Regions from separate parts of the Bermanella marisrubri genome, predicted to be linked through region 2. Evidence: predicted binding sites of a transcription regulator. Region 2 holds the regulator's gene; each other region holds the start of a gene.

Region 1 (10,640 bases), 880 kb from region 2:
AAACAACGCCCATCTGTAGAAAACGATAAAGGTTGGAAAGCCTATTTCTATGGCGAATATATCAAGCAAGCTAATGCAACCCGTTTGGGGGTAACTGAACATTATGGTCCATTGCGCGTGCAGCGACCTTTTCATCCAGAAGGATTAGATTGCTTGCATAACTACCTATTACATCCGCCTGGCGGTTTGGTAGGTGGCGATACGCTCACCATTCACTTAAATGCCCATGTTGGTGCCCATGGCTTGATGACAACGCCATCGGCTGGAAAGTTTTACAACAACATTTCGGGTATGAAGCAGCGGCAAGTTAACAAAGTGCATGTGGCCAACGATGCCATTGTGGAATATCTGCCGCAAGAGAACATTATTTTTAATGGTGCCGATGGCGAATTGGAAACCTATGTGGAGTTGGAAGGAAATGGTCTATTCATTGGTTGGGAAATCACTGCGCTTGGCAGGCAAGCCGGAGACTTGCCATTTATAGATGGCCAATTAATTCAGAGCATTCGAATTATGCGAGATGGTAACCCCTTGTTTTTAGATCGCTTAGGTTTTAAAGCTCAAGATTCTATACGTACAAGTCACAGTGGCTTTCAGGACCAAAATGTTTTTGCCTCTTTCATTGTCACGGATAATGTGGATTGGCAGTACGGTGAATGGGTTGATCAAACAAATAGTGAATTGAATTACACGCGAATCGCGATTACGCAAAAGAAAGATGCCTTCATCGTCCGTGCGCTGGGAAACGATGTAGAAGAGCTAAAAGAAACTTTAATTCAGGTTTGGGAACACGTTAGGCCATTAGTAATAAATAAACCTGCGTGTAGACCTAGGATCTGGAATACCTAAAAGATATAAGGAAAAACCATGGAACTCTCTCCTCGTGAAAAAGATAAGTTACTTCTATTTGTCGCTGCTGAATTGGCACAAAAGCGCAAGGATCGAGGCGTAAAGCTTAACTATCCCGAGTGTATAGCATTGATCAGTGCATTCATTATGGAAGGTGCAAGAGATGGTGAAACGGTTGCACATTTAATGAATGCCGGTCGCCAAGTAATTACTCGTGATCAAGTAATGGAAGGCGTACCGGAAATGATTCATGAAGTGCAAGTGGAAGCGACTTTTCCTGATGGCACAAAACTCGTCACTGTGCATAACCCGATTGCTTAACTGATAAAAGGAGTTTCATATGATTCCAGGTGAAATCGAATACGCCGAAGGCGAGATAGAAATTAATGCTGGATTGAAAACCGTATCAGTTACGGTAGCCAATACTGGAGATCGCCCTATTCAGGTGGGCAGTCACTATCATTTTTATGAAGTGAACCCTGCGCTTACATTTGAGCGTGAGGCGGCACGTGGATTTCGTTTGAATATTGCGGCAGGTACAGCAGTGCGTTTCGAACCGGGACAATCGCGCACCGTAGAGTTGGTTGAATATCAAGGCAAAAAAACCGTTTACGGTTTTCGTGGCGACATACAAGGAGCTTTGTAATGGCGAAATTAGATCGAAAAACCTATGTCGATATGTACGGTGCGACTGTTGGTGACAAAGTTCGATTAGGCGATACCGAGCTGTTTATTTCACCGGAAAAAGACTACACGGTCTATGGTGACGAGGTAAAATTTGGTGGCGGTAAAGTAATACGTGATGGCATGGGTCAAAGTCAACTGACTAATGAGGTTGTACCTGACACCGTTATTACGAACGCCCTTATTCTAGACTATTGGGGTATTGTAAAAGCTGATGTGGCAATCAAGGCGGGTCGCATTCACGCAATAGGTAAGGCGGGTAATCCAGATACTCAGCAAGGGGTAACTATTCCTATCGGTCCAGGTACCGAAATTATTGCCGGTGAAGGTCAAATTCTTACGCCGGGTGGCATTGATGCACATATTCATTTCATTTGCCCACAACAAATCGAAGAGGCGTTAATGAGCGGTGTTACTACTATGATTGGTGGTGGCACTGGACCTGCAACGGGAACCAATGCGACAACATGTACACCCGGCCCTTGGCATATTGGTAAGATGTTGCAAAGCATCGATGATCTTCCTATGAACATTGGCTTCTTGGGGAAAGGCAATGCCAGTTTACCTGATGCATTGCACGAACAATTAAACGCCGGTGTTATGGGTTTAAAACTTCATGAAGACTGGGGCACAACACCAGCTTCTATTGATTGCTGCCTAACTGTGGCAGAAGAGCACGATGTTCAAGTCGCGATTCATACCGATACGTTGAACGAATCGGGTTTTGTGGAAGATACCTTGGCTGCATTTAAAGGCCGTGTCATACACACTTATCACACAGAAGGTGCCGGTGGTGGTCACGCTCCCGATATCATTCGTGCAGCTGGTGAAGCGAATGTATTGCCTTCCTCTACAAATCCAACTCGTCCTTATACAGTCAATACAGTGGACGAACACTTAGACATGTTAATGGTATGTCATCACTTAGATCCGAATATTCCTGAAGATGTGGCGTTTGCTGATTCGCGTATTCGCCGGGAGACTATTGCCGCAGAAGACATCCTGCATGACCTTGGTTGTTTCAGCATGATCAGTTCCGACTCGCAAGCCATGGGTCGCGTGGGGGAAGTGATAACCCGCACCTGGCAAACCGCCCATAAAATGAAAGTTCAGCGTGGCTTATTGCCAGAAGATGAAAGTGCGCAAACGCCTGGTACGGACAACTTCCGATGTAAACGCTACATTGCAAAGTATGCCATCAACCCAGCCATTACCATGGGTATTTCCGATGAAGTAGGTTCCATTGAAGTGGGCAAATTAGCCGATTTAGTATTATGGAAGCCAGCGTTTTTTGGTACTAAGCCGTCGCTTATTTTAAAGGGTGGCATGATTGCAGGTGCGCCAATGGGGGATGCAAACGCTTCTATCCCTACTCCGCAGCCTGTTCATTATCGTCCAATGTTCGGCAGTTTTGGTAAAGCCACGCAGCACACCAGTATCAGTTTTGTTTCTAAGGCGTCACTAAGTAACCCAGCTTTACATGAATTAGGGTTAGGCAAGCAGCTGGTAGCAGTAAAAAATACGCGAAATATCAGTAAAGCGGATATGAAACTCAATGACTATCAGCCTAAGTTAGAAGTGGACCCACAAACTTATGTAGTAAAAGCAGATGGTGTTGAATTGTCATGTGAGCCTGCAGAAGTTTTGCCTATGGCCCAACGATATTACTTATTTTAAGAAGTAGCGAAATGAAAATATTTACACAATTAGTTGAGGGTGATTTACCTCAAGGAAAAAGTAGCGAAACGATTAGTTTAAGTTTTGATGATCGTAAACGTGGTCGTTTGAAAATCAAAACTGATTCAGGCATAGATGCGGGGATTCAAATTGAGCGGGGTCATGTGCTGCGACACGGCGCGGTATTAAGTAATGAACACCACGAGTATCTGACCGTACTTGCCAGTGACGAAAAGGTATCAACGGCAAAAGTGGAAGATAAAACCTTGTTTGCGCGCTGTTGTTATCATTTAGGTAATCGTCATGTGCCATTACAAATCGGTGAAGGGTTTTTGCGCTACCAAGAAGACTATGTTTTAGACGACATGTTACATGGTTTAGGTGTGCATGTGATTCACGAGCAAGCGCCGTTTGAACCAGAAAATGGCGCGTATTCGAAAGGCGGACATCATCACCATCATGAGCACTAAGCAGGAATCTTTGTTATCACTATTGCATTTATCCAGCCCTGCGTTACCTGTAGGTGCTTTTGCCTATTCACAAGGGTTGGAATATGCATTGGACATCGGCTGGTTAAAAAAAGCAGATGACGTGCAAGCTTGGATTGAACAAGGGCTCACTACAGGCTTTGGGCAATTAGATTTGCCTGTGTACATGCGTGTTTATGACGCGTGGAAACAAAGTGATTACAAATCTGTGCAGTATTGGAATGATACGTTATTGGCGTTTCGTGAAACCAAAGAGCTTTATCTTGAAGACACTCAAGTTGGCAGTGCGTATCAGCAATGGCATCTGGGAATAGATGCTGAACGTCAAACTCAGCTAGATGAAGTAACACAGCCGACGGTGGTAACCATGAATAGCTTAGCCGCCATTTATGATGACATCGCCATAGACGATGCGTTGTTAGGTTTTACTTGGGCGTGGTGTGAAAACCAAATTGCTTGTGCCAGCAAAGCCATGCCCATGGGTCAAACACAAGGCCAACAAATTTTAAAAGCCTTGATACCCCCCATGGTCCAGGTTTGCGAAAAGGCGCAGAGCATAAAAGACGATGAAATTGGTACAGGGTTATTTTCCTTAGCGATGGCATCGTCACTGCACGAACATCAGTATTCACGATTATTTCGTTCTTAGCGAAAAATCATATGTAATGAATTGGTTAAAGACATTTAACTAAAAGAAAGAAATATACATAAAGGAGCAAAGCGTTAGCGAGGCCGTTGTGACGCGGCAAAAAATGTTTTTGGTGAGGCGCGTAGCAGCGCTACGTAACGAATCAAAAATTATTTTTTAACAAAGACACAACAACGCAGCTAGCTTTGGATACAAATATTATGAAGCAAGTATTACGAGTCGGCATAGGCGGCCCCGTCGGTTCCGGCAAAACCGCCCTTCTTGAGCAGCTCTGCCAAACCATGCGTGACCACTACAATATTGCTGTAGTCACCAATGATATTTACACCAAGGAAGATGCCCAGTTTTTAATGCGCAAAAATGCCTTGGAAGAAGATCGTATTATGGGCGTGGAAACCGGTGGTTGTCCTCATACGGCTATTCGAGAAGATGCCTCCATGAATCTAGCGGCAGTAAAAGATTTACAAGATCGCCACGATGGTTTGGAAATGGTTTTAGTTGAAAGTGGCGGTGATAACTTGTCGGCTACTTTCAGCCCAGAACTGTCTGATTTTACTATTTATGTTATTGATGTGTGTGCGGGCGATAAGATTCCACGTAAAGGTGGTCCAGGCATTACCAAGTCTGACTTACTGATTATTAATAAAGTGGATATTGCCGATCACGTGGGTGCGTCTTTGGCGGTGATGGATCGTGATACACGTAAGATGCGTGGGGATCGCCCTTTTGTTTTGGCCAATGTGGAAACCCAAAAAGGTATTGCCGAAATTGTAAGAATCATAATTGAAGAAGGCATGTTACCCCAGCGTCCTGAAATTGAAGAAAAACTCAGTACTATGCCTAAAGCACATGACGTCAGCGCAGAAGCTGCTCGTCCATCTACCCGTTCGACTATTGATTAAAAAGGATTCCATGATGAAAAAGTTATTGTTAATCAGTTTATCTCTATTTGCAGTGAGTAACGCATTTGCTCATCCCGGACATGAATCCATTAGCGCAAGCCAAGGCTTGCTGGCGGGTGTATTGCATCCTTTAATGGGCTTGGATCATTTATTAGCTCTAATAGCAGTAGGTGTCGTCGCTGGCTTAGCAGGTAAACGCACCAGTTGGAGCCTACCTGTCTGTTACGCCGTGATAATGCTAATCGGCTTTGTGATTGCTGCCATGGGTGTCACTGTGTTCAGTATGCCAGTCGTAGAAACTCTGATTCTAAGTTCGGTTGTTTTGGGCGCTGCACTAATATTGGTAGGCCGTCGCGGCAATGCTTATGCTAAATCAGGTCTTTTATTAGGCTTTGCCCTATTTCATGGCATAGCTCATGGTATTGAGGTCCCTGCTCACGTTTCAGCGAATTTCTTCGCCAGTGGATTTGTTATGGCCTCCCTCGCCATTATGCTGTTGGCGTCTATTGTGGTTCGCTATGCCCCAACTTTGCGCCGCAATGGTGAAAGCCAACCTAACGCATAAGGTTTAAAACAAAGACAAGCCTTTTGAATCCGCTATAAACCCGAGCCTAGCTCGGGTTTTTAGTTATATAAACATCGTTTTTGGCGACAAATCTTTCTTACAAGCTCATCTCAGCCGAATAAACTTTTGCAAGTGTTCTATTTTGGTGCTCCAGCCTATAACGACTACTTATTGTGCACTTTAAATGTGCCCAGAAAGGGAGCGTGCAACAAAATAGAGCTGAGGTAATTAATGAATTTTCATTAGATTGGGTTCCAGGCTGCGTAAACACTGGGTTTTTAAAAGTTGGCATCGCTGTTGCTAATACAGAGTATCGAATCAATAACTGATTTAACGATCGCGCTAAAGCTGAGCCACTCAATAAAGAGTTTTGCGAAGTGGATAAGAGAAGTACCAACTTCCTGCGCAACTTTTAAAAAACTTAAAACACAACGAAGGAAACTTAATCAATGAAAACATTAACAAAAGCCATTGCTATTGCCAGCCTAGTTTCTGCAAGCGCTTTAACTGCACAAGTGGCTAACGCTGAAATGTCTTACTCTGCAGGAATCGCAACTGGTTACCTATGGCGTGGTACTGAGCTAGGTTCTGGTGTACCAGCGTTCTCTGCTTCTGCTGATTACTCTCATGCTTCTGGTGCATATGCTGGTATCTGGGCTTCTTCAGGCGATACTTCTTTGGGTAACGAATACGACCTATACGTTGGTTACGGAACTTCATTTGGTGATTTCTCTGTAGACGTTCAGGCCGTAACGTATGTTTATAGCAGTGGTACAGACAGCGATACTGGTGCTGATACCTATGGCTCTGCTGGTGAAATGTCTGATGCCATTATCTCTCTTGGCTTCATGGATGCGTCTTTTTCTTACTATCAAAGTCTTCAAAGTGACGACGCTACTTATATGACTCTTGGTTATTCAGTAGCAGGCGTTGATCTTACAGTTGGTATTAACGATGACGGTGCTGGTGCTGAGTACACTCACTTGGACGTGTCTTACGGTCTGACTGATGAGTTAGCTATTACTGTTTCTAAAGTTGTTGATACTGGTGATGATGCAGCAGCGCTTTCAGACTGGGGCGTTGATGCAGGTGAAGATGCAATCGTTACTATGTCTTACACATTACCAATCGAATAATTGGTAAAGCGATAAACCTATAAAGCTAAGCATTTTGCTTAGCTTTATTCTCCCACTCACAAGGAGTTTGATATGAAATTGGTTACGGCCGTTATCAAGCCTTTTAAATTAGACGACGTGCGTGAAGCACTATCTGAGATTGGCGTTCAAGGTATCACTGTCACAGAAGTGAAAGGCTTTGGTCGTCAAAAAGGTCATACAGAGTTGTACCGCGGTGCTGAATACGTGGTGGACTTTTTACCGAAAGTAAAACTAGAAATTGCCATTGATGATTCTCTAACTGAGAAAGTAATCGAAGCGGTTTCTAAAGCTGCAAACACTGGCAAGATCGGTGACGGTAAAATCTTCGTTACTTCTCTTGAACAAATCGTACGTATTCGTACAGGCGAAACAGGGGCTGATGCGGTTTAATTTTAACTATTTAGCTGATGCTAGTGCTTAAAATTAAGCTTCTCTGTTTTAAATAGATTAAACGTTTTATTAACGTATTGAAGATAAATGCGGGGGCATTATGGAAAACCAAATTTTCCAACTTCAGTACGCCATGGACACTTTTTACTTCTTAGTTTGTGGCGCACTTGTAATGTGGATGGCGGCTGGTTTCGCCATGCTAGAATCGGGTCTTGTTCGTTCAAAGAATACGACTGAAATCTTAACTAAAAACGTTGCGCTTTTCGCAATCTCTTGCACCATGTACCTGATCTGCGGTTACGAGTTCATGTACGACGGTGGTTTCTTCTTATCTGGTGTTGAAACGGTTTCTACTTTCGATCTTGAAGGTGCTCTAGCCGCTTCTGCTGAAGAAGGTTTTGATGGTGGTGCTGTTTACTCTGGTGCTTCTGACTTCTTCTTCCAGGTTGTATTCGTAGCAACTGCAATGTCTATCGTGTCTGGTGCGGTAGCTGAGCGTATGAAGCTTTGGGCTTTCCTAGCATTTGCTGTTGTTATGACTGGTTTCATCTACCCAATGGAAGGTAGCTGGACTTGGAATGGTGACTCTGTATTCGGTCTATTTGAACTGAGCTACAGTGACTATGCAGGTTCTGGTATCGTTCACATGGCGGGTGCTGCTGCAGCTCTTGCGGGTGTTCTTCTACTAGGTCCACGTAAGGGTAAATACGGTGCTAACGGTCAAGTTAACGCGATCCCTGGTGCTAACCTACCTCTAGCGACTTTAGGTACATTCATCCTATGGATGGGTTGGTTCGGCTTCAACGGCGGTTCTACTCTAAAACTAGGTGGTATGGAAGTAGCGAACGAAGTAGCAAACGTATTCCTAAATACTAACGCTGCTGCTGCTGGTGGTTTGATCGGTGCGTTGATTCTTGCGCGTATCCTATTCAAGAAAGCGGATCTTACAATGGCTCTTAACGGTGCCTTGGCAGGTCTGGTTGCGATCACTGCAGAGCCTGCTGATCCAACTCCTTTCCAAGCAACCATTATCGGTGCGATCGGTGGTCTAATCGTTGTTCTTTCTATCCTTGCGCTAGATAAGATCAAGATTGATGACCCAGTTGGTGCTATCTCTGTTCACGGTGTTGTAGGTCTATTCGGTGTTATGGTTGTTCCATTCACAGATGCAGACGCGACTTTCGGTGGTCAGCTAATGGGTGCTCTAACTATCTTTGTATGGGTATTCGTAACCTCTCTAATCGTTTGGGGCATCATCAAAGCAGTGATGGGTGTTCGTGTAAGCGAAGAAGAAGAGTACGAAGGTGTAGACCTTGCAGAGTGTGGTATGGAAGCATACCCAGAGTTCACTAAAAACAGCTAATCATAGTTTTTAGTTAACGCTCTTAAAGAAAAACCCGCTTCGAGAGAAGCGGGTTTTTTTATGCTTGTTAGTTTATCTACTAACAATGTGGCTTAAACTAATTCAATAGCGTGCTCGCTCGAGCGGCATCTCTTAGCATGGATGCTAAGAGCTGAGCGTACATGGATGTACTTGCAGCGTCCGCGAGAGAGAGGCTGCTATTGAATTGGTTGTGTGCAAGCGGATCTACAATCTCGCTACTAGTTCATTAACGGCCTGCGCCATTTCAAAACCGGCATCTTCTTGTAAAAAATGCCCGCCTTTTAACGTTTGATGAGGTTGACCTTGGCAACCAGGAACGCGCTCACGGATTTTTTTATCCAGTCCACGGGTAATAGGGTCGCCGTTACTGAATAGTGTTAAGAAGGGTTTGTCCCACTTCTCTAAAACCTTCCAGGCGGCTTTGTTTGCCATGGTGGCTGGGTTATCTGGAGTGGTAGGAACTAAGCGTGGAAAAGCACGGGCACCCGCCTTAAACTTTTTATTGGGGAAAGGCGCGTCATAGGCTTTGCGTTCATCTTTGCTCAGTTTTTTAAAGCAACCACTTTCAACAATGCGTGCGATGGGAAACCAAGGACTATAGCGCGCGAAGTTTTGCCAGATTTTAAAAGCTTTTGGTATTTTGCTTTCTTCACCTGTAGGCAGCATACCGTTGCCAATGGCGATGGCGGAAAAACGTGACGCGTTTTCAGCGGCAAGGCGTAATCCTAACAGCGACCCCCAATCCTGACACACAAGGGTGATGTCTTTAAGGTTGAGTTCGTCAATAAAGCTTTGCATCCATTGCATGTGTTGTTGATAGCTATAATCCTCCATCTTTGTAGGTTTGTCGCTTTTACCAAAGCCAATTAGGTCTGGTGCGATCACTCGATGGCCAGCGGCAGCGCAAATCGGAATCATAAAGCGATACAAATACGACCAGCTTGGTTCGCCGTGCATCATTAGGATGACTTTGCCATCTTTAGGGCCTTCATCCACATAATGCATTCGTAGATTGCCCAATTGTACGTAATTGGCTTGGAAGGGGTAATTAGGAAGGCGGTCAAACCTCGATTCTGGTGTTCGTAGAAAATCCATAAATGGCCTTATTTGTTATTATTATGTTGTAAGTCTTCCAATGTACGTGAGGCAGAACAGGCTGACTAGGGGCCTCGTTGGAACGGACTGTCGAAGGCTCATTATGAATTTGGAACCTTTCCTCGATGTATCTGCCTTAACATGGAGAATCCTGCGTTTTAGTGACACATCTTCGTTTTGATTTTCGCTTTGCGGAAAAGGAATGTGTTATAGTGCGCGCCGTTCGTTAATGATAAGAAAAGTCTCCATGTTCAAATATTTATTGGTTTTATCCACAGCGTTTTTTACGTTTGCCGCACAAGCCGAACTGACCAGCAATATTGGTACGGCTACCAAATACATGTTCCGCGGTGTAAAGCAGAGCGATCAAGATATCGTCGTTCATGGTGGTGTGGACTACACCAGTCCATGGGGCATTTATGCGGGTGCTTGGGCCTATACGGGCAGTATTGAGGATTTTGATACGTCAGAGGCCAATGCATACGCTGGTGTGTCTTTTAACCTGTGGAATGTTGCGGTTGGGTTAGGTGCCATCACTTATGAGCGCAGCGAAGATAAACCAGACAATACCGAATATAACCTAAATCTCGCTTGGGATGCTTATCGCTTAAGCACCTATCAAGATGAAGATGAAACCTATCAGTACCATGAGATTGCAGCCAATTACGATTTCTGGGGAAATAGTGGCTTAGTCTTCACCGTCGGTTTATTAGACCCTGAGCAAGAACAGCTAGACGAGACCTATAACTATGGCATTAGTTATGTGCATGCGCTGCCCGGGCGCGTGGATTTTGAAGTGA
Region 2 (10,640 bases):
ACGGTTTCGCCTTCCGCTAAAATTGCCGCAATTACTAAGCTGGCAGAAGCACGTAGATCGGTAGCCATCACAGGTGCACCTTTTAACTTATCACCACCACGGGTGATACAAGTATTGCCTTGCAATTCGATATGCGCTCCCATTCGGGCCAGTTCTTGTACGTGCATAAAACGGTTTTCAAATATGGTTTCTGTAACACTGGCGGTGCCTTCGGCAACCACATTCATCACCAAGAATTGGGCTTGCATATCCGTTGGGAAAGCAGGATACGGCGCAGTTTTTAAACTCACAGCTTTTAGCTGGCGACCTGTCATATCCAAGCTGATCCAATCTTCACCAACCTCAACGGCAGCACCCGCTTCTTCTAGCTTATGAATGACGGATTCTAAAATATCAGCGCGGGTATCTTTTAATAGTACCTTGCCTCCTGTAGCGGCAGCAGCAACCAAGAACGTTCCGGTTTCAATTCGGTCTGGCATCACATCGTAACGCCCACCGTGTAGTGACTCGACACCTTCTACTTTAATTACATCCGTGCCGTGACCCGTGATTTTTGCGCCCATGCTAATCAAGCATTCAGCTAGATCTACCACTTCTGGCTCACGGGCAGCATTTTCAAGGTACGTCGTACCGTCAGCCAGTACCGCAGCCATTAACAGGTTTTCAGTACCGGTTACCGTGACGGTATCCATGAAGATGTGTGCACCTTTGAGGCGACCATCTACTGTGGCTTTTACGTAACCGTCTTCCACTTTGATGTTGGCGCCCATCGCTTCTAAACCAGATAAGTGGATGTCCACTGGACGGGAACCAATAGCACAACCACCTGGGAGCGACACTTCGGCTTCACCAAAGCGCGCCAATAGCGGGCCTAATACCAAAATGGAGGCACGCATGGTTTTTACAAGCTCATACGGCGCCACATAGGTTTCGATTTTATTGCTATCCACTTCGATAGAATATTCTTCACCCATGATCACATCCACACCCATGGTGCCAAGTAGATTGATCATGGTGGTGACATCGTGCAAATGAGGCAAATTACCAATGGTAATGGGGGTGTCCGCAAGCAACGTGGCGGCAATGATTGGCAGCGCGCTATTCTTAGCGCCGGAAATGCGAATCTCACCGTTTAGCGGATATCCGCCTTGAATAATTAGTTTGTCCATTGATGGCATAACACGACTTCTTTATTAGGATTCTTGTTCGGCCCATTGGGCTTTCGTGTACGTTTTTATGGTTACAGCGTGAACGCTTCCATCAGTGATCTTATCGTTCAACGCACCATACACATGCTGTTGACGCTTCACAGTGTTGAGTCCTTCAAACACATCACCGATCACGGTAATTTGATACTGGTAACCATCACCATCCACACTCACTTGGCAATCAGATAAACGCTCTGCTAGTAACTCTTGCAATGCTTCTGGGCTCATGATGACTCCGGGGTGAATAGTTTAAGGGGCGAGGATTATAGCGAAACAGCTAAGTGAAAACTATGATGAAGCATTTGCAAAAGGGAAATTTGTGCCTTTACACAGGATTTTGGCCATCATCTCGCCTTATCTTGGATCTTGTGAGCCGTCTAAAACGCTGTAGAATGCCCGGTTTGGACATATTTCACGATTGATCAATAGAGTTTTTTAATATGCTTTATCCTGCTTTGGCCATTTTAATCGGTCTTATTGTGCTTGTTTGGAGCGCAGACCGCTTCGTTTTAGGTGCTGCTGCCACGGCTCGTCACTTTGGTATGTCGCCGCTCTTAATAGGGATGACTATTGTATCTTTGGGTACCAGCGCTCCAGAAATATTTGTCAGTACTACCGCTGCTATTGATGGTGCTGGTGGTCTAGCAATCGGTAATGCTCTGGGTTCTAACATTGCCAATATTGGCTTAGTTTTGGGGATTACTGCATTGATCGCTCCTTTGCCTATTCAGGGTAAGATGCTGAAAAAAGAAATGCCTATCTTGCTATTGGTCAGCGTTATAGCCGGCTTAACCTTGCAAGACTTGGCCATTAGTTTCATGGACAGCGTCATTATGTTTATTTGCTTAATCATCACGCTATTCTGGCTATTTAACGAAAGCAATGATCAGGGTATCGGCGGACTAGAAGAGGAAGAAGCCGAAGCCATTGAGCAAATGAGCACTTCTCAAAGCGTTATGTGGTTAATCATTGGTATCGTAGCGTTGATTGCCAGTGCTAAGATTCTGGTTTGGGGGGCTGTTGAAGTGGCTACTGCCTTGGGCGTGAGCGAACTAGTGATTGGTCTTACTATTGTCGCCATCGGCACAAGCTTACCTGAGCTAGCCGCCAGCGTGGCTAGTGCCTTGAAGGGCCATCATGATATCGCCATTGGCAATGTTGTGGGCTCAAATATTTTTAATCTTTTAGCTGTCATGCCTATTCCCGGACTATTCGCTAAGACAGTAGTCGAGAGCGATGCGCTTTACCGAGATTACGGCGCTATGATGGGATTGACACTTTTCCTTATTGCATTTGTCTATATATTCCGTAAGCGAGGCCGAGTTGGCCGCAGTGCAGGTTCCATCATGCTGCTGGCTTACCTAAGCTATCTTGGCTTATTATTTGTTCAACATTAGTTTATTAAGTTGCCCATGAGTTTTAACTACATCGAATCAATCCAACGCACCATTGCCGATGAGCGCGACGCAGTAGATCAGCTATTAAAAAACCTGAATCACGAAGCACTCAACACTGCTTGCGACCTACTGCTTAATTGCCAAGGCCGCATTGTGGTAACCGGTATGGGTAAGTCTGGTCATATCGGTAATAAAATCGCCGCCACACTGGCCAGTACAGGTAGCCCTGCATTTTTTGTTCACCCTGGTGAAGCCGCCCACGGCGACATGGGAATGATTACCGAGCAAGACGTCGTCATTGCGCTTTCTAATTCAGGTGAATCCAGTGAAGTCACTACTCTGATTCCGCTGTTGAAGCGCTTGAACGTGCCTTTAATTTCTATGACGGGCAATGACACCTCCACGCTTGCAACAGGCGCTGATAGCCACATCAACGTGGGTGTAGAAAAAGAAGCTTGCCCGCTAGACTTGGCACCGACATCCAGCACTACCGTGGCCCTCGTCATGGGGGATGCGCTTGCTATCGCCTTGTTAGAAGCACGTGGTTTTACCGCAGAACAATTTGCCTTTTCCCACCCAGGTGGTTCTTTAGGCCGTAAATTGCTGCTGAAAGTCAAAACCATTATGCACTGTGGTAGTCAGATACCGCAGGTCAAACCGGATACCCTCGTAAAAGATGCCCTGATCGAAATGACGCAGAAAGGCCTTGGTATGACAACCGTTATTGACGAACACGGACAACTTAGCGGTATTTTTACCGACGGTGACTTACGTCGCACATTAGATAAAGACATTGATTTTCACACTACCCCTGTACAAGCTGTCATGACAACAGGCGTAACAACCATTGATCCAGAACGCTTGGCTGCCGAAGCTCTACAGGTTATGGAAGAGAAGAAAATCAATGCTTTAGTTGCCACTGAAAACGGTAAAGTTGCAGGCGTCATCAATATGCATGATTTACTGAGAGCTGGGGTTATTTAATGCGCAAGCGTTATATTGCCACTATTCTCATCGCCCTTACGGTCGTGGCCTATATGGCTCTTAATGACCGTCAGGGGGAAGAATATCACGATCAGGAACAAGCCAAGCTAGAACCTGATTTTATGGTTGAGAACCTAAACCTGCAAAATTATGGGGAAAATGGCGAGTTACGACAAACCGTGAAAGCAAAATCTGCCAAACACTTCCCTGCGACCGATGTTCAAGCCGAAATTGTAGCGTTTATTTCTCCGGACATTACACTCCATCAAGCAGATAAAAAACTTTGGCGATTGACAGCTGAAACTGGCAAATTAACAAATCAGCGCTACCTAAGCCTATCCGGTCGCGTTGCAATTAAACCTTTAGTTGACGCATCGACTCGCTTTAGTCTGAAAACCGCAACACTCAATATGGACTTAAATACACAAATCGCTAACACTGATTCTGACGTTATTATCGAAAACCCTAACACCCTGATCGAATCGACAGGACTGACACTAGATCTAAAAAAAGAAACCGTTCAGTTTATATCCAAGGTAAGAGGCTCACATGATCCATCCCATCAGTAATACCTTGATTTTAGTTTTAAGTTTTTGGGTGGCCGCTGTTCAAGCCTTACCCGAAGACACTCAACAAGAAATCCGTATCGCCAGCGACAAGGCCTTTCTCGACAAACCAAAAGGGGAATTAATCTACACTGGCAATGTGCGCTTAAACCAGGGTTCGTTGAAAATTGAAGCCGATAAGGTCACCATCATTCGTGATGAAACGGGTCTAAAGCAAGTAGTAGCGGAAGGCAAACCCGCGCGCTATGAGCAAGTGTTAAATCAAGATCAAGAAAAAACCAAAGCCTATGGTGAGACCATTATTTATCTAACAAAAAGCAAACAATTAACGTTGTTAAAAAATGCTGGCTTACAAAAACAAGGTAATGAATTCAGTGGTGAACGTATTGTTTATCTGATTGATCAGCAAAAAGTTAAGGCGGAAAGCCCACAAGAAGATCAGCGTATTCGCATGGTGATTCAGCCAGAACAACAAAAGAATTCCAGCGAAAGTACTAAGGAATAAAATGGCGATTTTAAAAGCACAAAATCTAGCCAAAAGTTACGGCCCACGCCAAGTGGTGGAAGATGTATCCATGTCCATTGAAAGTGGACAAATTGTTGGATTACTGGGCCCAAATGGCGCCGGTAAAACGACCTGTTTTTATATGATTGTAAATCTGGTTAACGCTGACAAAGGACGCATTGTCATCGATGACCAAGATATTACTGATCTACCTATGCATGGGCGCGCACAACGCGGAATCGGATATCTGCCGCAAGAAGCCTCTATCTTTCGCAAGCTAACCGTTGCCAATAATATTTTAGCAATTCTAGAAACCCGCAAAGATTTAAATAATAAGCAGCGCCAAGAAAAACTAGAAAGCCTTTTGGATGAATTTCATATTCAGCATATCCGTGATAGCTTAGGTATGGCTCTATCCGGCGGTGAGCGACGTCGTGTAGAGATCGCGCGCGCCCTAGCTGCGGAACCCTCTTTTATATTGTTAGATGAGCCTTTCGCCGGGGTAGATCCCATCAGTGTCGGCGATATAAAGAGCATCGTAAAACAGTTAAAAGAGCGAGGGTTAGGGGTACTGATCACTGACCACAATGTCAGAGAAACTCTTGATATCTGTGAAAAAGCTTATATCGTAGGTAATGGGCATATCATCGCCGAAGGTAATGCTGAGCAAGTACTCGCAAACCAGCAAGTAAAAGACATTTATTTGGGCGATGATTTTAAGCTCTGAGTATTTTACGGAGTTTAAACCTCGTCCTAATAAGTCTAGACTTGGTTCAAACTTCATGTATATTCAATAGTAGATGAATTGGTTTTTGCCACGGAATAATAAGCAGTATTTATGAAAGCGTCCTTGCAATTAAAAATGGGTCAACATCTTACGATGACCCCCCAGCTGCAACAGGCCATTAGACTACTTCAGCTTTCAACCATCGACCTCCAGCAGGAAATCCAAAACGCGTTGGATTCCAATCCATTACTGGACGTTGAGGAGGAATACGAAGGCGAAACACCCCAAGACCAATCAACACAATCGCAATCAGAGAATAAAGACACCGAAGCCAGCGAAAACCAAACACAGGAAAACGTTGGCGACGATGCAACTGCCGATAGTGACTGGAACGAAAATATTCCCGACGACTTGCCCACAGATAGCGATTGGGATGACACATGGCAAGCTTCAGCATCGCCAGCCAGCAGCAGCGAATCCTACAGCGGTGGCGATGACTTCGATTTTGACAGCCGCAACGGCAGCACAGATGATTTACAAGACCACTTACTGTGGCAATTAAACCTAACCCCGATGTCCGACAACGATCACATGATAGCCGTTAACATTATTGAAGGGGTTGACGATGACGGTTACTTAAAAGTAAGCCTAGAAGACATCCTCGCCAGTTTTGATCCGGAACTTGAGATCGAACTGGATGAACTTGAAGCAGTTCTGCACCTATTGCAACAATTTGAGCCCAGTGGTGTTTGCGCACGAGATTTACAAGAATGCCTCTCTTTGCAACTGAAGCAATTACCAAAAGACACCCCATGGTTAGATCTTGCACAGAAACTTATCGATAATCACATCGACCTGTTGGGCAGTAAAGATTACAGCGCATTGATGCGTAAACTCAAAGTCAAAGAAGACGAACTCAAAATTGTGATTCGAGGTATTCAAGAACTCAACCCTCGACCAGGCTCACAAATTGCCCCGCAAACCAGTGAATATGTCATCCCGGACGTCATTGTTCGACAGGTAAAAGGCCATTGGCGCGTGGAGTTAAATCCCGAAATTGCGCCAAAACTGCGTATCAATGACCACTATGCATCCATGGTCAAGCGCGCCGATAATAGTAGCGACAACAACTTTATCAAAGATCACTTGCAGGAGGCTCGTTGGTTCTTAAAGAGTCTTCAAAGCCGCAATGAGACGCTACTCAAAGTTGCTAGCAAAATCGTAGAATATCAACAGGCCTTCTTAGAAGAAGGGGATGAAGCTATGAAACCTCTTGTATTGCACGATATTGCAGAAGCGGTTGAAATGCATGAATCCACAATATCTCGTGTCACCACACAAAAATATATGCACACACCACGAGGTATCTATGAGTTAAAGTACTTCTTCTCAAGCCATGTGAGCACTACTAGTGGTGGCGAATGCTCATCTACCGCTATCCGCGCAATGATTAAAAAACTTATCGCCAGCGAAGCCGCTAAAAAGCCATTAAGCGATAGTAAAATCGCTGCGGTTCTCGAAGAAGAAGGCATCAAAGTCGCAAGACGTACTGTGGCCAAATATAGAGAAGCCATGCATATACCCCCCTCTAATGAACGCAAGAGGTTGGTATAACGAAAAATTGACTTGAATCGTCTCCGGTTTTAGCCGGTAGCCTATACTAAGATTAGGTTACCAGCACATTAACGCACCCTTTGGGTGCCGACAGTAGGAGCTACATATATGCAAATCAATATCAGCGGACACCATGTAGAAGTGACTGACGCCCTTCGCGACTATGTTCATTCAAAAGTCGAGAAGCTGGAAAGACACTTTGATAATATCACCAATGTTCAAGTAACATTGACCGTTGAGAAGCTCGTACAAAAAGCCGAAGCGACCGTCCATGCGGCTGGCGCCGAATTACACGCCAATGCCGATAATGAAAACATGTATGCCGCCATTGATGGCCTAACCGATAAACTAGACCGTCAATTAATAAAACATAAAGAGAAGATGGTTAATCACCGTCACGGAAATAGCCACTAATTTAATCCATATGTCTTCGAGTATTGCTCAAATTCTAACGTCAGAGCGCACCCAATGGGGTGCCACTTGCACCAGTAAAAAACGATTGATGCAACATATTAGTCAATTCCTAGCGGACAGCATCCAAGATGCAGACCCTAGTGAAATTTATGAGCGTCTTATCGCACGAGAGAAGTTGGGCAGTACTGGCATTGGAGAAGGCATTGCCATTCCCCATTCACGTCTAGCAGAGTGCCATGAAACTATTGGCGCTTTGTTCGTGCTGGAAACACCTATCGATTTTGATTCCATTGACCGCCAACCTGTAGACATTGTATTTGTTTTATTGGTGCCAGAAGAAGCCAATGAACAGCATTTAAAAACGCTAAGCATGCTAGCAGAGCAGTTTAGCCAATCGTCATTTCGTAATCGGTTGCGAGATGCACGGTCTACCAGCGAACTCTACCAGATTGCGGTACACTGATAGATTCTTAATGTTCGCAAAACATACTGATTAAGGTTTGTCATGAAATTGGTCATCATTAGTGGACGCAGCGGTTCTGGCAAGAGCACTGCGTTGAATGTGCTAGAAGATCTCGGCTTCTACTGCATTGACAATCTACCAGTCATGCTATTGCCTACCTTAATGCAACAAGCGAATCAGCAGGGCACCGGTCTTGTGGGCATGGCCGTCAGTATTGATGCTCGCAACATACGCTCTGAATTAGGTAATTTTGCCGACATCGTTAGCCAGCTGCCAAACGATTGCATCTTGGAGATCATCTATCTAGATGCCCATGTGGACACTCTGCTCACTCGGTTTAGCGCAACACGACGCAAACACCCTCTAACGGATGCCGATGTACCTTTATTTGAGGCAATAAATAAAGAGGTAGAGCTACTGCATCATATTGCCGACATGGCAGACCTCACCATTGATACCACCCATTTATCCATGCACCAACTGCGCACAATGATTAAAAACCGCGTGGTGGACAAAGATAGCAACGAGATGTCGATTCTATTTGAATCTTTTGGGTTTAAGCATGGCATACCAAAAGACAGTGACTTGGTGTTTGATGTACGCTGCTTGCCCAATCCTTACTGGGACCCTCAGTTACGCCACTTTACTGGGCAAGATCAAGCCATCATTGACTTTCTGAGCGATGAATCTTCTGTGAATGAAATGTATAGCGATATTGATGATTATCTACAGAAATGGTTACCAGAGTTTCAAAATAATAACCGCACATATATGACCATCAGTATCGGCTGCACTGGGGGCCAACATCGCAGCGTATACATGACAGAGCGTCTTTACCAAGCCTATGAAAAGCGCTATCAAAATGTTCAATTACGTCATCGTGAATTAAACCCATAAATAGCCCCATTAAAACCAATTTCCACCATTGCTAGACAGACCGCTTGGGGCTGCGCTATGGTTATTAATTATTAAAAGAAAAACGTGCAGCAGCCCATGCTAGAGCAATCCATTACGATTATTAACAAGCTCGGTCTCCACGCCCGAGCCGCGGCGAAACTTGTTTCCACCAGTAGCACTTATACGAGCAAGATTAAGATCAGCTATAATGGAAAAGAGGTGGATGCAAAAAGCATCATGTCAGTCATGATGCTAGCCGCGAGTAAAGGCAGTGAAGTTACGTTGCATGTTTCTGGAGACGACGAAAAAGCCGCAATGCAGGCCATAACGGATCTTATCAACAACCGTTTTGACGAGGATGAATAGTCTCGTAACGTCGGGCTTCATACACTAGCCATAGCTAGATTGTCACATTAACGGTACAATTCCCGCCTCTCGAAAGGATAGAGTTCTATGGCCAGAGGCGAATATCAGAACAGCAAATTACAACATCTTGAGTCTGCACTTGAAAGCGGTGCTTTGGCTCAAGTTCGCCGTATCCTCAACAGTGATTTGCAAGCCGCCGATGTTGCTCACCTTCTTGAATCCTCCCCCCCAAAAGAGCGTAAACTGCTGTGGGGATTGATCGACGAAGAGAACGAAGGTGACGTACTTCAACACCTAGGTGACGAAATACAAAGCTGGTTGTTAAACCAGATGTCCGTACAAGAAATGGCCAATGCTATTTCTGATCTAGATACGGATGACGTTGCTGACGTTCTACAAAATCTTCCTGATAAAGTGACTCAGGAAGTACTCACCACCATGGATGAGCAAGACCGCGACCGAATAGAAGCGGTCTTATCTTATCCAGAAGATACTGCCGGTGGTTTGATGAATACGGACACCATTACGGTGCGTCCTGACATTACTATCGAAGTAGTCTTACGTTATCTACGCCGCCACCGCAGTCTGCCTGATATGACTGATAGCTTGTTGGTAGTTAATCGCCGTGATGAATTCATAGGTAGTCTTCCCATCAATAAGATTCTTGTTAGTGATGGCGATACCACCGTGCGCGAGGTGATGAGTACAGATGTGGTCAGTATCGATCCTGAAACTACCGATACACAAGTGGCACAACTGTTTGAGCGTCACGATTTAATTTCTGCTCCAGTGGTTGAAAGTCACACGCATAAACTTTTGGGCCGAATCACCATCGATGACGTGGTTGATGTAATACGTGAAGAAGCCGACCACAGCCTCTTAAGCATGGCCGGTTTAGATGAAGATGAAGATACGTTTGCCCCGGCATTAAAAACCAGCCGACGCAGGGCCGTTTGGTTGGGCATTAATTTAATTACTGCATTTGTTGCCAGCGGCGTGATTGGTATGTTCCAAGATACATTGGATAAAGTCGTCGCATTAGCCGTGCTCATGCCCATTGTTGCTAGTATGGGTGGTATTGCAGGCAGTCAGACATTGACGCTCGTCATTCGCGGCCAGGCAATTGGTCACCTAGACTCCGGTAACATGGGCTGGTTAGTAAATCGCGAATTCATTGTCGGCTTAAGTAACGGTTTATTATGGTCCGTTATTATCGCTCTAGCGACTTATATATGGTTTCAGGATATACAAATCTCGCTCATCATTGCCATTGCAATCGTCATTAACTTAATTATCGCGGTGTTAGCAGGTGCCTTACTCCCGTTATTGCTCAAAAAACTAGGTATTGACCCTGCCTTGGCTGGTAGCGTGATATTAACCACAGTAACCGATGTGGTTGGCTTTATGGCATTTTTAGGCTTAGCAACTGTATTTTATTTATAGGGCACCTCTAACAAGTCACTTTAAGCTCTGGCCTTGATCGTGTTTCAATATCAAGG
Region 3 (10,640 bases), 1.3 Mb from region 2:
AAGCTTTAGACTATTCGAACGGCTCAGCTGAACTCACGCAAACATCGTAATAGGAAGAAGCATGATCCACCTTCCCACCCTGATAGGGGTCTCTTTTCTAATTAACATGATGATTGGTGGTTTTCTATTTGCTCTATATTGGATGAAACACCAAAAGAGTTTTCTTTATTGGTCGCTTTCATGCTGGTTGTTCGCGGCAGCAGAGCTTACGGCCAGCTTACGTGTCTTCATCGACTTTGCAGTCGTCACGGTCGCCATCGCGGACTTTATGATCATTCTGGTCAATGTATTAGTCGTACAGGGTATTCGCTGCTACGTACAACCGCAGAAGGCACATTTCAAAATGTTTGCGCCCCTTCTACTAATCAGTGCGTTGGCCTTGGCCGGAAGCCTTCATGTGCCAGACCTTGCCCAGTTTATTACAACGATAATAGTCTGTGGTTTACTGTTTTACTCTGTCAACTTGCTTGGAGGAAATCATCAAGCAACTAACCAACCATCCAAAATTCTTGTTGCTCTCTTGTCCATCCATGGCTTAGTAATGCTGTTACAGGCCAGTATCATCGCCCTTCACAGTTTTAATGTTTTGGCGCAATCCACAAGCAATGTGATGCCTGTCATTTTATTAATTCACATTATGCTAGCGACATGTACCGCATTATTTTTTCCTTTATTATTTTTCATGCGCAATGAAGATCATTTGGTGGGCCTTGCCAGTTATGACCCGTTAACCGGTGTCTTTAATCGAAGAGGTTTTTTTGATCAATGGCAGATTCTCAGCAAACGTACTCATGATAAAAGTTGTCACCTTTCCGTCATGATGATCGATATAGACCACTTTAAGCACGTCAACGATAAATACGGTCACGAAGCGGGAGATGCGGCATTAAAATGGCTAGCCGATCTTTTAGCCCATGAACTGCGTGAAAACGACGTTCTTGCGAGGATGGGAGGAGAAGAATTTGCCGTGATGTTGCCAGGCTGTGAATCGAGCCAAGCAGAAATCGTTGCAGAACGGTTACGAAATTGTATCTTTAAGACTCGTTTTGTTTATTTAAATCAGGTTATTCCTATCACGATTAGCTTGGGTTTCATCACAGAAGATCAACCCATCACAGATATTAAGGGCTTATTAGTTCAAGCAGACAAAGGGCTCTACAAAGCCAAAGATCTTGGACGGAACCGTGCCATGCGTTACCACTCAGGTTTGGATCACACTCCAACCACATGGACGACGACATAAGCGGTCAAAAATAAACCTAACCCAAATATAATATGAGCCAAAATACTTAGCATCCTAGCATTCATTGGATTTGGGGTCTGACTTGCAAAAAATCCAAATCCTAAACACGGCTGCATAATTAAAAACGGCAGTAAAACGGTCGCTAGCCCAAAGCTAATAGCCTGTTGCACAGTTGGCATCAATAACCATCCATTGCCAACAATGGATAAAAACATCAAAGCCAGCATCACACCCGTAATGTAGTGAATCAACCAACCAATTACTTTTTCATGCTTTACAATCGGTGCACGAATAATGCTTTCATAGTAAAAGTGACCTGTTCGCATGTTTCCCACCCAACGACCAACCATGGCCCAATTTAGTGGCTGAACATTAAAGACTCGCTTTAAAAACAAGGCCCACAAATCCATTAAAACCGTGGCGCAGACACCTAAAACAAGACTGAAAAACAACACATTCGGAAATGTCATCGAACGATCCCTGTGAAAAATTAGGACTATAACGCGAATGTTAAAGTGCTCGCCATAACCTAGATCAAAACACAGAGTTTTTATGTCTCGGAATACAAAAAAAGCGCTACTCTTTCGAGCAACGCTTTTATGCGGGGGTTCTTTTAAGTTTATATCTTAAACAATCAATTACTTATCTTCAGACGTTGCTGCGATTTTATGAATGGCCAAGTCCGCACCATCGAACTCTTCTTCTTCAGATAGACGAAGACCAGAAACGGCATTAACCAAACCGTACACGATAAAGCCACCGATTAGTGCCACTGCAATACCTGTAAGCGTTCCGATTAGCTGAGACATAAAGCTAACGCCACCAAGACCGCCGAAAGCTTCTGTACCAAAAATGCCAACAGCGATAGCACCCCAAGCACCGCACAAGCCGTGTAGCGGCCAAACACCCAATACGTCATCAATACGTGGTACTTTGTTTTGGAACAAGGTGAAGGTATAAACGAATAAACCACCTGCAATGCCGCCAACAACGAGCGCACCCATTGGATGGAATAAATCGGAGCCCGCACACACAGCAACCAAACCTGCTAAAGGACCGTTATGGATAAAACCAGGGTCAACACGTCCCATTAGCATGGCTACAATAGTACCACCTACCATCGCCATCAAGGAATTAACCGCTACCAAACCACTAATACCATCAAGAGTTTGTGCTGACATTACGTTAAAGCCAAACCAGCCTACGGTAAGAATCCAAGCACCAAGCGCTAAGAAAGGGATACTCGAGGGCGCAAATGCCACCGGACGACCATTTCGATAGCGACCGTTACGCGCACCAAGAATCAAAATCGCCGCAAGCGCTAACCAGCCACCCACGCCATGAACAACAATAGAACCAGCAAAATCATGGAACTGTGCACCAAATGTGGTTTCCAACCAATCTTGGTAGCCATAATTACCATTCCAAATCATACCCTCGAAGAACGGATAAACAAAAGCCACAATCAAAGCAGAAGCAATTAGGAATGGATAAAACTTTGCGCGCTCTGCAATACCGCCGGAGACGATGGCTGGTATAGCGGCGGCAAACGTCAGTAAGAAGAAAAATTTCACTAACTCATAACCATTGTTACCGGTTAGATCGGAGGCACTAGCAAAGAAGTCTGCACCGTAGGCAATACTGTAACCCACGAAGAAATAAGCGATGGTTGAGATACCAAAATCAGTAATGATTTTCACCAACGCATTTACTTGGTTTTTATGGCGAACAGTACCCACTTCCAAGAACGCAAAACCTGCGTGCATGAAAAGCACCATAATGGCACCAAGTAGGATAAAGAATGTGTTAGAACTGCTGATCAGGGTTTCTACAGCACTGTTAATATTTTCCACAAGATTCCCCTCAAGGCTGACTTGCACACTTATTGTTCAGCGAGCACCACCAGCGATCACATTTCGAACAAAAAGCACTTTTATATGATTTTATATTTCGATAATCCTTTATTTTCAGAAGAAAAGTGGATTACCCCCAAAAGATGCTCCGTCTTTAAGCAGAAGTCATGCCAATCGCATCAATTGAAGGCATTTTTAATGATAGGCCTGCACCAACTTGGTGTGAACCCCGTTGAAACGGGGCTGCTGAGGCTATTTATTTAGCCGATATTTGGAAGCACTGATGTATTTTTGCATTGCGGGTAAAATCATCAGGGATGGTTTTTGCACTAACATCGATCACTTCGAACTTATTTAGTGCATCAAAATCCAATTTGAAGCGTTTTAGGTTGTTTGAAAAAATCAGGATGCCATTGGGTTTTAGCAGTCCCATCGCCAGTTCAATCAACTCCACATGATCACGCTGCACATCGAGTACTCCGATCATTCGCTTGGAGTTGGAAAAACTCGGCGGATCCATAAAAATTAAGTCAAAGCGCTTGCTTTCACTCTGAACATCTTTTAACCACTGCATACAGTCTGCTTGTATGAAGTGATGATACTTCTCAGCAATCCCATTTAGAGTAAGGTTTCGTCGACCCCAATTTAAATAGGTCTGCGACATATCAACGCTGGTGGTCGATCGCGCCTCCCCGACAGCAGCGTGAACACTAGCCGTACAGGTGTAACTAAACAAATTCAAAAAGTCTTTGCCTTTGGCAAGGGTTTCAATATCGGTACGAATAGGACGATGATCCAAAAACAAGCCAGTATCCAAATAATCAGTCATATTCACATAAAAGCGACAGCTACCTTCTTGCACCTCAAAAAATGAAGCTTGCTCATCTACTTTTTGGTACTGTTTTTTACCCTTTTGTACTTGCCTTTGTTTTAACGCAATTCTCTCGCGATCAACATTGAGCGCGACAGGAAGCGCATCAAGCACATCCCTCAATCGATTTTGTGCTTTTTCAGGATCCACACTTTTTGGTGGCGCATATTCTTGGACATGCACCCAGTCCCCATATACATCCACCGCAACTGCGTATTCAGGCATATCGGCATCATAAACACGGTAGCAATTGGTTTTTTGCTTTTTGGCGTAACGCACGATTTTTTTAAGATTCTTTTTGATTCGGTTTGCAACCATTTGCGCACCGTCGTTCAACTTAATATTGGCACTGTCACCACTCTCAATCGAACGCGCTTCAGTACTCTCTACAAAGTGTTTGTCACTATCTTTACTGATGCCATAAACCATTAACTTACTTGGAATAGCGCCGTTAAACATTTGATACTGTTTATCTGCACGCATTTTAAATTGGTATGCCTGCTGCGGATTCCCGGTAAAAATCGCCATCTTCCATCCTGGGAAAAACTGCTTAGCTTTATTCCCCATGGCGGCATATAGTGCACCAATTGCTACTTCGTCACTTAAACGTTCACCGTACGGTGGATTACAAACAATCAGACCTTCATCAGGTAAACCTTTTTCACGCCGCCAATCAGCCAAGGCTTGTACGCTAAAGTGTACATAATGCTGCACTCCGGCGCGGATAGCATTCTGTATAGCTTTCTGGATGACGCGCTCATCCATGTCGTAGCCGAGCAACGTCAACTCGGTTTCTGTTTGCAAAGCTTGCTCTTTTTTCTCTTGAGCATCTGCTTTAACCACACGCCATTCATCTCTTTGATGTTGTTTCCAACGCTCCACAGCGTATTGTGAACGTAATAGACCCGGTGCGATATTTGCCGCTATAAGTGCCGCTTCAATCAGCAAAGTACCTGAGCCACACATGGGATCGAGTAAAGCGGCTTCGGTTTGTTTCATCATAGATGGCCAGCCACTTCGCATAACAATGGCTGCTGCTAGATTTTCTTTTAAAGGCGCTGCACCTTGGCTTTGACGATAGCCACGTTTATGTAATGGTTCACCAGCAAAATCGATTGAGGTTTTAATAACACCTTTGTGTAAACGAACGTGAATATGAATATCCGGCTGGTCACTGACATCTGGGCGATTGCCTGTTAGTTCGCGAAAGTAATCACAGATCGCATCTTTGGCTTTTAATGCACCAAAATGCGTGTTGCGAATATCGGGACTTTTACCAGTGAAATGGATTTTGAAGCTTTGGCGATCGCTAAAATGCTCAATCCAATTAATGGATTTAATACAATCATACAGAGCTTCTGCCGACTCTCCCTGGCCTTCCGCTATCGGCCAAAGCACGCGACTGGCAAGTCTCGACCAGATGCAGGCTTTATATGCCAACTGAAGGTCTGCTCGGCATGCTACAAACGCAACTCCGAGTTTTACCTCGCTAGCACCTAGAGACGTAAGCTCTTCTTCTAATAAACCTTCTAAGCCTTTAGGGCATGTAAACGTAAGAGCTTGTTGGTTTGGGCTATCTTGTATTGGTTTTTGAGATGTCATATCAAGTTGTCATATAAAAAACCGACACTGAACTCTATTGAATATAAGTCAGTATTCGGTCATTCGAAAATGGCCTATTTTCAGTAGCTTAGATTTTTAATAATATTTAGCTATATAGAAAACGCGTTTAAGTTCAATAAATTCATTAACATGGGCTGCCACTGTCACCATACTGAAACAGTGGCGTTTCGAAGTTCTAAAAGCCACACATTTCAAATCTTCTCCAAAGTAGAGGCAATCACTTATGAAGAGACAGAAGCGAGATATGGACCGCCGAGCCTTCCAAAAGGGTTACTTAGCGGGTGTACAAGGTCGATCAAAAGATCTATGCCCAGACGGTAACTCTCATTTCAATTGGATGGCGGGCTGGCGTGAAGGCCGAGCTGACCATTGGGATGGCTATTCTGGTGTCGCTGGCGTCCACAAGCTTCCGTTGTAAGCTTCTAAACAATCAATAAAACAATCCTAGAGAAAAACAGGGCCCCACCCGGGCCCTTTTTTATGGCTATCCCAAAATCGTTGTAACCCTAGCTTCGCTCAGCGGCAATTGCATCATTGGCCAAACGAATTAATTTCGGGCCCTCATAAATAAAACCACTATAGACCTGCACTAGACTTGCACCCAGTTTTACTTTTTCCGCCGCACTGACACCATCGGTGATTCCACCTACGCCAACAATCGGTATTTCGCCCTTTAACGCATCATTAAGCCAGCGCAACACACGATTACTCGGCTCTAAGGCAGGTGCGCCACTCAAACCGCCAGCCTCATCCGCAAACTCACTGCCTTCTACAGCATCGCGCTCAAGGGTAGTGTTCGTGGCGATCACTCCATCCATCTTGTATTCACGTAAAGCATCGGCCACTAAACGGGTTTCATCTTCTGACATATCCGGAGCAATTTTTAACAAGATAGGCGTGTATTTTCCATATTCCTTAGTTAGCCGCGCTTGTCCTTCTTTCATGGTTTGAAGCAAGCTTGTCAGACTCTCACCAAACTGCAAATTACGCAGTCCTGGCGTATTGGGACTAGAAATATTGACCGTAACGTAATCTGCGTGCTCGTATACTTTTTCCAAACAAATCTCATAGTCTCGATTCGCCTCTTCCACAGGAGTATCAAAGTTTTTACCGATGTTAATACCCAGCACACCTGTGAATTTACGCTTTTTGACTCGCTCTACTAAATAATCAACGCCTTTATTATTAAACCCCATACGATTAATTATCGCTTGGTGCTCGGGTAATCGGAAAAGACGGGGTTGAGGGTTACCCGGTTGAGGGCGAGGGGTAATGGTGCCAATTTCAATGAATCCAAAACCAAGGGCACCTAGGGCATCGATAAAGTCACCATTCTTATCTAGGCCTGCGGCTAGGCCAACGGGATTTGGAAAGTCTACTCCAAAAACCGTTACAGGCTGCGGACTTGGTTTCTTTACCAGCATATCCAATACGCCCATACGCTTTGCTGCTCCCAACATATCTAGGCTGAGATCATGCGACGTTTCTGGGTCGAGTTTAAATAGTAAAGAACGAAGTAGCGAATACACCTGAATACCCCCTTGAAATTTTGCGGCATTATACAGGTTTTGCATGAAAATACGCGAGAATACGGGTTAATCTAAAAAGGGATTTTAAGTCCGATTTAGTGCCTAGAGCCTCTCGACCCGCTCAAACTTGTTGTGGTCATTGTAGGTAATCACGAAACGACCATGGATACCGTCATGGCCAATGAAAGACCACAGAATATTAACAGGAAAACGGATTCGACGGCCATCAAGAGCCTGTGCATAGACAAACTCCGCTCCGTGATAGGCCTTCAACACCTCTTCACTATCTATATGGATATCGACAACTATTTGGTTCACAGGTCACTCCTAGCTGCACCAAATAATACAGTAGGAGTACCCTAATATGCCAAGTACTTTAATCCGTATGCTCAGGAGCCACTCCTGGGGCTTGGCCTAATAACGGATCTTCCTCTTCAAGACTGGCCAAACGACTTGCTTGCGCTAAATCAAGCAACTCTCGAAGCGCCACAGCAAATACCGCAAAATCGGATATCTCGCCCTCTTTGAGTTCCTTAATGGTTCGTCGCCACCGGCTAATCATAGGCTCACTTTGCTCTAGCCATGCTCTTATCCGTGCATCCATATCAGCATGAGGTAGTGTATTAATAATACTCACCGTCAGAGTTCTCTGTTGCCAATCAAGGTCGTCTCGATAGGTTTCACGGGCCAGTGCCTGCCAGTGATTCATCACGGGCATCGTATTGAGTTGATCCAAGAACCACTCCAAGTCCAATTCACAGCCCACTTGATAATAGGTTGCAGCAACATCTTCTGCGTCTTGTCGAGTGTGCTCTGCCCCCTCAATAATACTGAGAACACTGAACATATTATTGGCACCTGCAATCACTGTCGCTAATTGCTCGGGCACCTGTGCTTCAACTAAGCGGTCGTAGTATTTCTGCCACATGGACTTACCCGCTCCAGCCAATAAGCTAGGTAAGTTTTCTCCCAACGACTGAGCACGTTCGCGAAATTTTTCTACTTCATCAGCTATCACCAGATCACGTCGCCGATTACGCAAGAACCATCGACTCGCTCTTCTCACTAAGCGCATTAAGCTGGACATCATGGATTCTTGAATCTCAGCGCTAACTTTATAATCCAGTTTCTCGATTTGCTCCCACAACTCGTTCATGCGAAACACGTCGCGCGCCGTCACATACGCTTTCACGATTGCCTCTATCGACGCACCAGTACTATCTCGCATGCGATTCACGTAAGTAATACCCATACGATTGACCATTTCGTTCGCCAATTGTGTCGCCACAATTTCACTGCGTAACTGATGGTCGTACATAGCTTCAGGGTATTTATCTGACAACACCTCAGGAAAAGCGGTTTCAACCGCCTTCGCTAGATAGGGATCTTCTGAAACCGACTCGATATTCAGTTGTTCTTTTAAATCGCCTTTGATGTAACTGATCAAAACCGACAACTCTGGTCGAGTTAAACCCTTTTGCTGCGACTTACGCTCATCAAGATCTTCGTCTGCAGGAAGAAACTCAAGCTCACGATTCAATTTTCCTTGCTCCTCAAGGTCATGAATCAAGCGCTTATATTCATCCATACGCGTTTTTGCTTCACGAAATGCCAATGCGATGGCTTGGGTTTGGCGATAGTTATTATCTAAAACCAGTTCAGCCACTTCATCAGTCATACTTTCAAGCAACTGATTGCGCTGCTTAACCGTCATATCGCCCGCTTGAACTAAACTGTTCAGCAAAATCTTAATGTTGACTTCATGATCCGAACAATCAACACCGGCTGCGTTATCAATGAAATCAGTAAAGCTCTGCCCTTCAGTTGCCAATGCATACTCAATACGAGCACGTTGCGTAATACCTAAATTACCGCCTTCCCCAATGACTTTTGTACGTAGTTCCTTACCATCAATACGCAAACTATCATTGGCTTTGTCGCCCGCATCTACATGGGATTCTGCACTGGACTTCACATAGGTACCGATTCCTCCATTCCAAATTAAATCAACCGGTGCCTTTAATAATGCATGAATAAGATCGTTGGGGGCTAAGCGATCAGCGCTAATATTGAAAGCCGCTTTCATTTCCGGCGAAATGGGAATTGATTTTGCGGAACGCTCAAAAATCCCTCCTCCTTTTGATAACAACTTGGTGTCGTAGTCGCTCCAAGCACTGCGAGGGGTTTCAAACAAACGTTTCCGCTCTTGATAATGATCCGTCAAATTTTTTGGATCAGGATCAATATAGATATGTAAGTGGTTAAAGGCTGCTTTCAATGCAATAGTTTCTGAGCTCAGCATACCATTACCAAATACGTCACCAGCCATATCACCAATGCCAATAACGGAAACACGATCGGTCTGAACATTCACACCACGTTCGCGGAAATGGCGCTGCACTGACACCCAAGCGCCCCGTGCGGTGATCCCCATTTTTTTATGGTCATACCCAACAGAACCACCACTAGCAAACGCATCCCCTAACCAAAATCCACGTTCGACAGCGATACCATTGGAAATATCGGAAAACGTCGCCGTACCCTTATCCGCTGCAACAACGAGATATGGATCGTCCTCATCGTGACGTACGACTTGTTTTGGTGGCACGACTTCGCCTTCGACCAAGTTGTCGGTTACGTCAAGTAAAGCTGAAATAAAGATTTTGTAGCACTCTATCCCTTCTGCCATAAAGGCATCTCGATCACCTTCCGGTAACTGCTTGGCAACAAACCCTCCCTTAGCACCAACAGGCACTATCACCGAGTTTTTCACTTGCTGAGCTTTTACCAAACCTAACACTTCTGTACGAAAATCTTCGTTACGGTCAGACCAGCGCAAACCACCCCGAGCTACTTTTCCGCCACGCAAATGGACGCCCTCAACGCGAGGACTATAGACAAAAATTTCAAACATGGGTTTTGGTAACGGGATATCTTCAATATCCCGAGGACTTAGTTTGAAGCTAAAATAGTTCTTAAACAGATTTTTATCTTTTTGGAAAAAGTTTGTACGCAAAGTAGCCGAAATTAATTCGTGATACCGACGGAATATGCGATCTTCATTAATGCTATCGACATTTTCCAATAGTTCGAAAAACTGCGTATCCAGCTTTTCTAGATGCTTATTGCGCGTCTCCATATTCATTTTTGTAGACGCAAAACGCATTTGGAAATACTTAACAATAAAGTTACTGATTTCAGGATAGCGACATAGCGTATCACTAATAAAAGTATCAGAAAAAGCAAAACCAATCTGCTTCATGTAGCGTCCATAGGCGCGCAACAGAGCGACTTCACGCCAACCAATACGAGCACCAAGCAATAAGCGATTAAAGCCGTCACTTTCCGCATTACCCTGCCATATAGCCCTAAACGCTTCTTGAAATTGCTGCTTGCTTTCGTGCAAGTCAATTGTGTCACTAAAGCTATATTCCAAAGAGAAATCATGCATCCAATACTGTTTACCGTCAGTTCGTGTAATACCATAGGGATGCTCACCCAAGACCCGCAGACCTAGGTTT

What was found. Region 2 encodes sigma-54, which starts transcription at its own class of promoters, with help from an activator protein. Its sites were predicted from a motif close to TGGCACNNNNNTTGCTNT; they were not measured.
Region 1: a site for sigma-54 is predicted at 6,101-6,118, ahead of HF888_RS16105 (TorF family putative porin). Genes of this name have one in related genera too.
Region 3: a site for sigma-54 is predicted at 3,252-3,269, ahead of HF888_RS09890 (ammonium transporter). Genes of this name have one in related genera too.

Annotation. Positions count from the first base shown of each region.
Region 1 covers NZ_CP051183.1:3,464,327-3,474,966, reverse strand. The annotation lists gene HF888_RS16145 (urease accessory protein UreD) at 1-849, shown strand, start outside; gene ureA (urease subunit gamma) at 868-1,170, shown strand; gene HF888_RS16135 (urease subunit beta) at 1,190-1,495, shown strand; gene ureC (urease subunit alpha) at 1,495-3,210, shown strand; gene ureE (urease accessory protein UreE) at 3,222-3,680, shown strand; gene HF888_RS16120 (urease accessory protein UreF) at 3,634-4,347, shown strand; gene ureG (urease accessory protein UreG) at 4,548-5,249, shown strand; gene HF888_RS16110 (HupE/UreJ family protein) at 5,260-5,814, shown strand; gene HF888_RS16105 (TorF family putative porin) at 6,264-6,950, shown strand; gene glnK (P-II family nitrogen regulator) at 7,023-7,361, shown strand; gene HF888_RS16095 (ammonium transporter) at 7,462-8,724, shown strand; gene HF888_RS16090 (haloalkane dehalogenase) at 8,950-9,840, opposite strand; gene HF888_RS16085 (TorF family putative porin) at 10,088-10,640, shown strand, end outside.
Region 2 covers NZ_CP051183.1:843,024-853,663, reverse strand. The annotation lists gene murA (UDP-N-acetylglucosamine 1-carboxyvinyltransferase) at 1-1,169, opposite strand, end outside; gene HF888_RS03860 (BolA family protein) at 1,194-1,436, opposite strand; gene HF888_RS03855 (calcium/sodium antiporter) at 1,649-2,605, shown strand; gene HF888_RS03850 (KpsF/GutQ family sugar-phosphate isomerase) at 2,621-3,589, shown strand; gene lptC (LPS export ABC transporter periplasmic protein LptC) at 3,589-4,158, shown strand; gene lptA (lipopolysaccharide transport periplasmic protein LptA) at 4,139-4,660, shown strand; gene lptB (LPS export ABC transporter ATP-binding protein) at 4,662-5,387, shown strand; gene HF888_RS03830 (RNA polymerase factor sigma-54) at 5,499-7,001, shown strand; gene hpf (ribosome hibernation-promoting factor, HPF/YfiA family) at 7,110-7,415, shown strand; gene ptsN (PTS IIA-like nitrogen regulatory protein PtsN) at 7,426-7,878, shown strand; gene rapZ (RNase adapter RapZ) at 7,921-8,775, shown strand; gene HF888_RS03810 (HPr family phosphocarrier protein) at 8,872-9,141, shown strand; gene mgtE (magnesium transporter) at 9,229-10,584, shown strand.
Region 3 covers NZ_CP051183.1:2,122,149-2,132,788, forward strand. The annotation lists gene HF888_RS09880 (GGDEF domain-containing protein) at 62-1,243, shown strand; gene HF888_RS09885 (DUF2938 domain-containing protein) at 1,213-1,713, opposite strand; gene HF888_RS09890 (ammonium transporter) at 1,882-3,096, opposite strand; gene rlmKL (bifunctional 23S rRNA (guanine(2069)-N(7))-methyltransferase RlmK/23S rRNA (guanine(2445)-N(2))-methyltransferase RlmL) at 3,353-5,569, opposite strand; gene rmf (ribosome modulation factor) at 5,814-6,008, shown strand; gene HF888_RS09905 (quinone-dependent dihydroorotate dehydrogenase) at 6,097-7,164, opposite strand; gene HF888_RS09910 (DUF2835 family protein) at 7,222-7,437, opposite strand; gene HF888_RS09915 (NAD-glutamate dehydrogenase) at 7,496-10,640, opposite strand, start outside.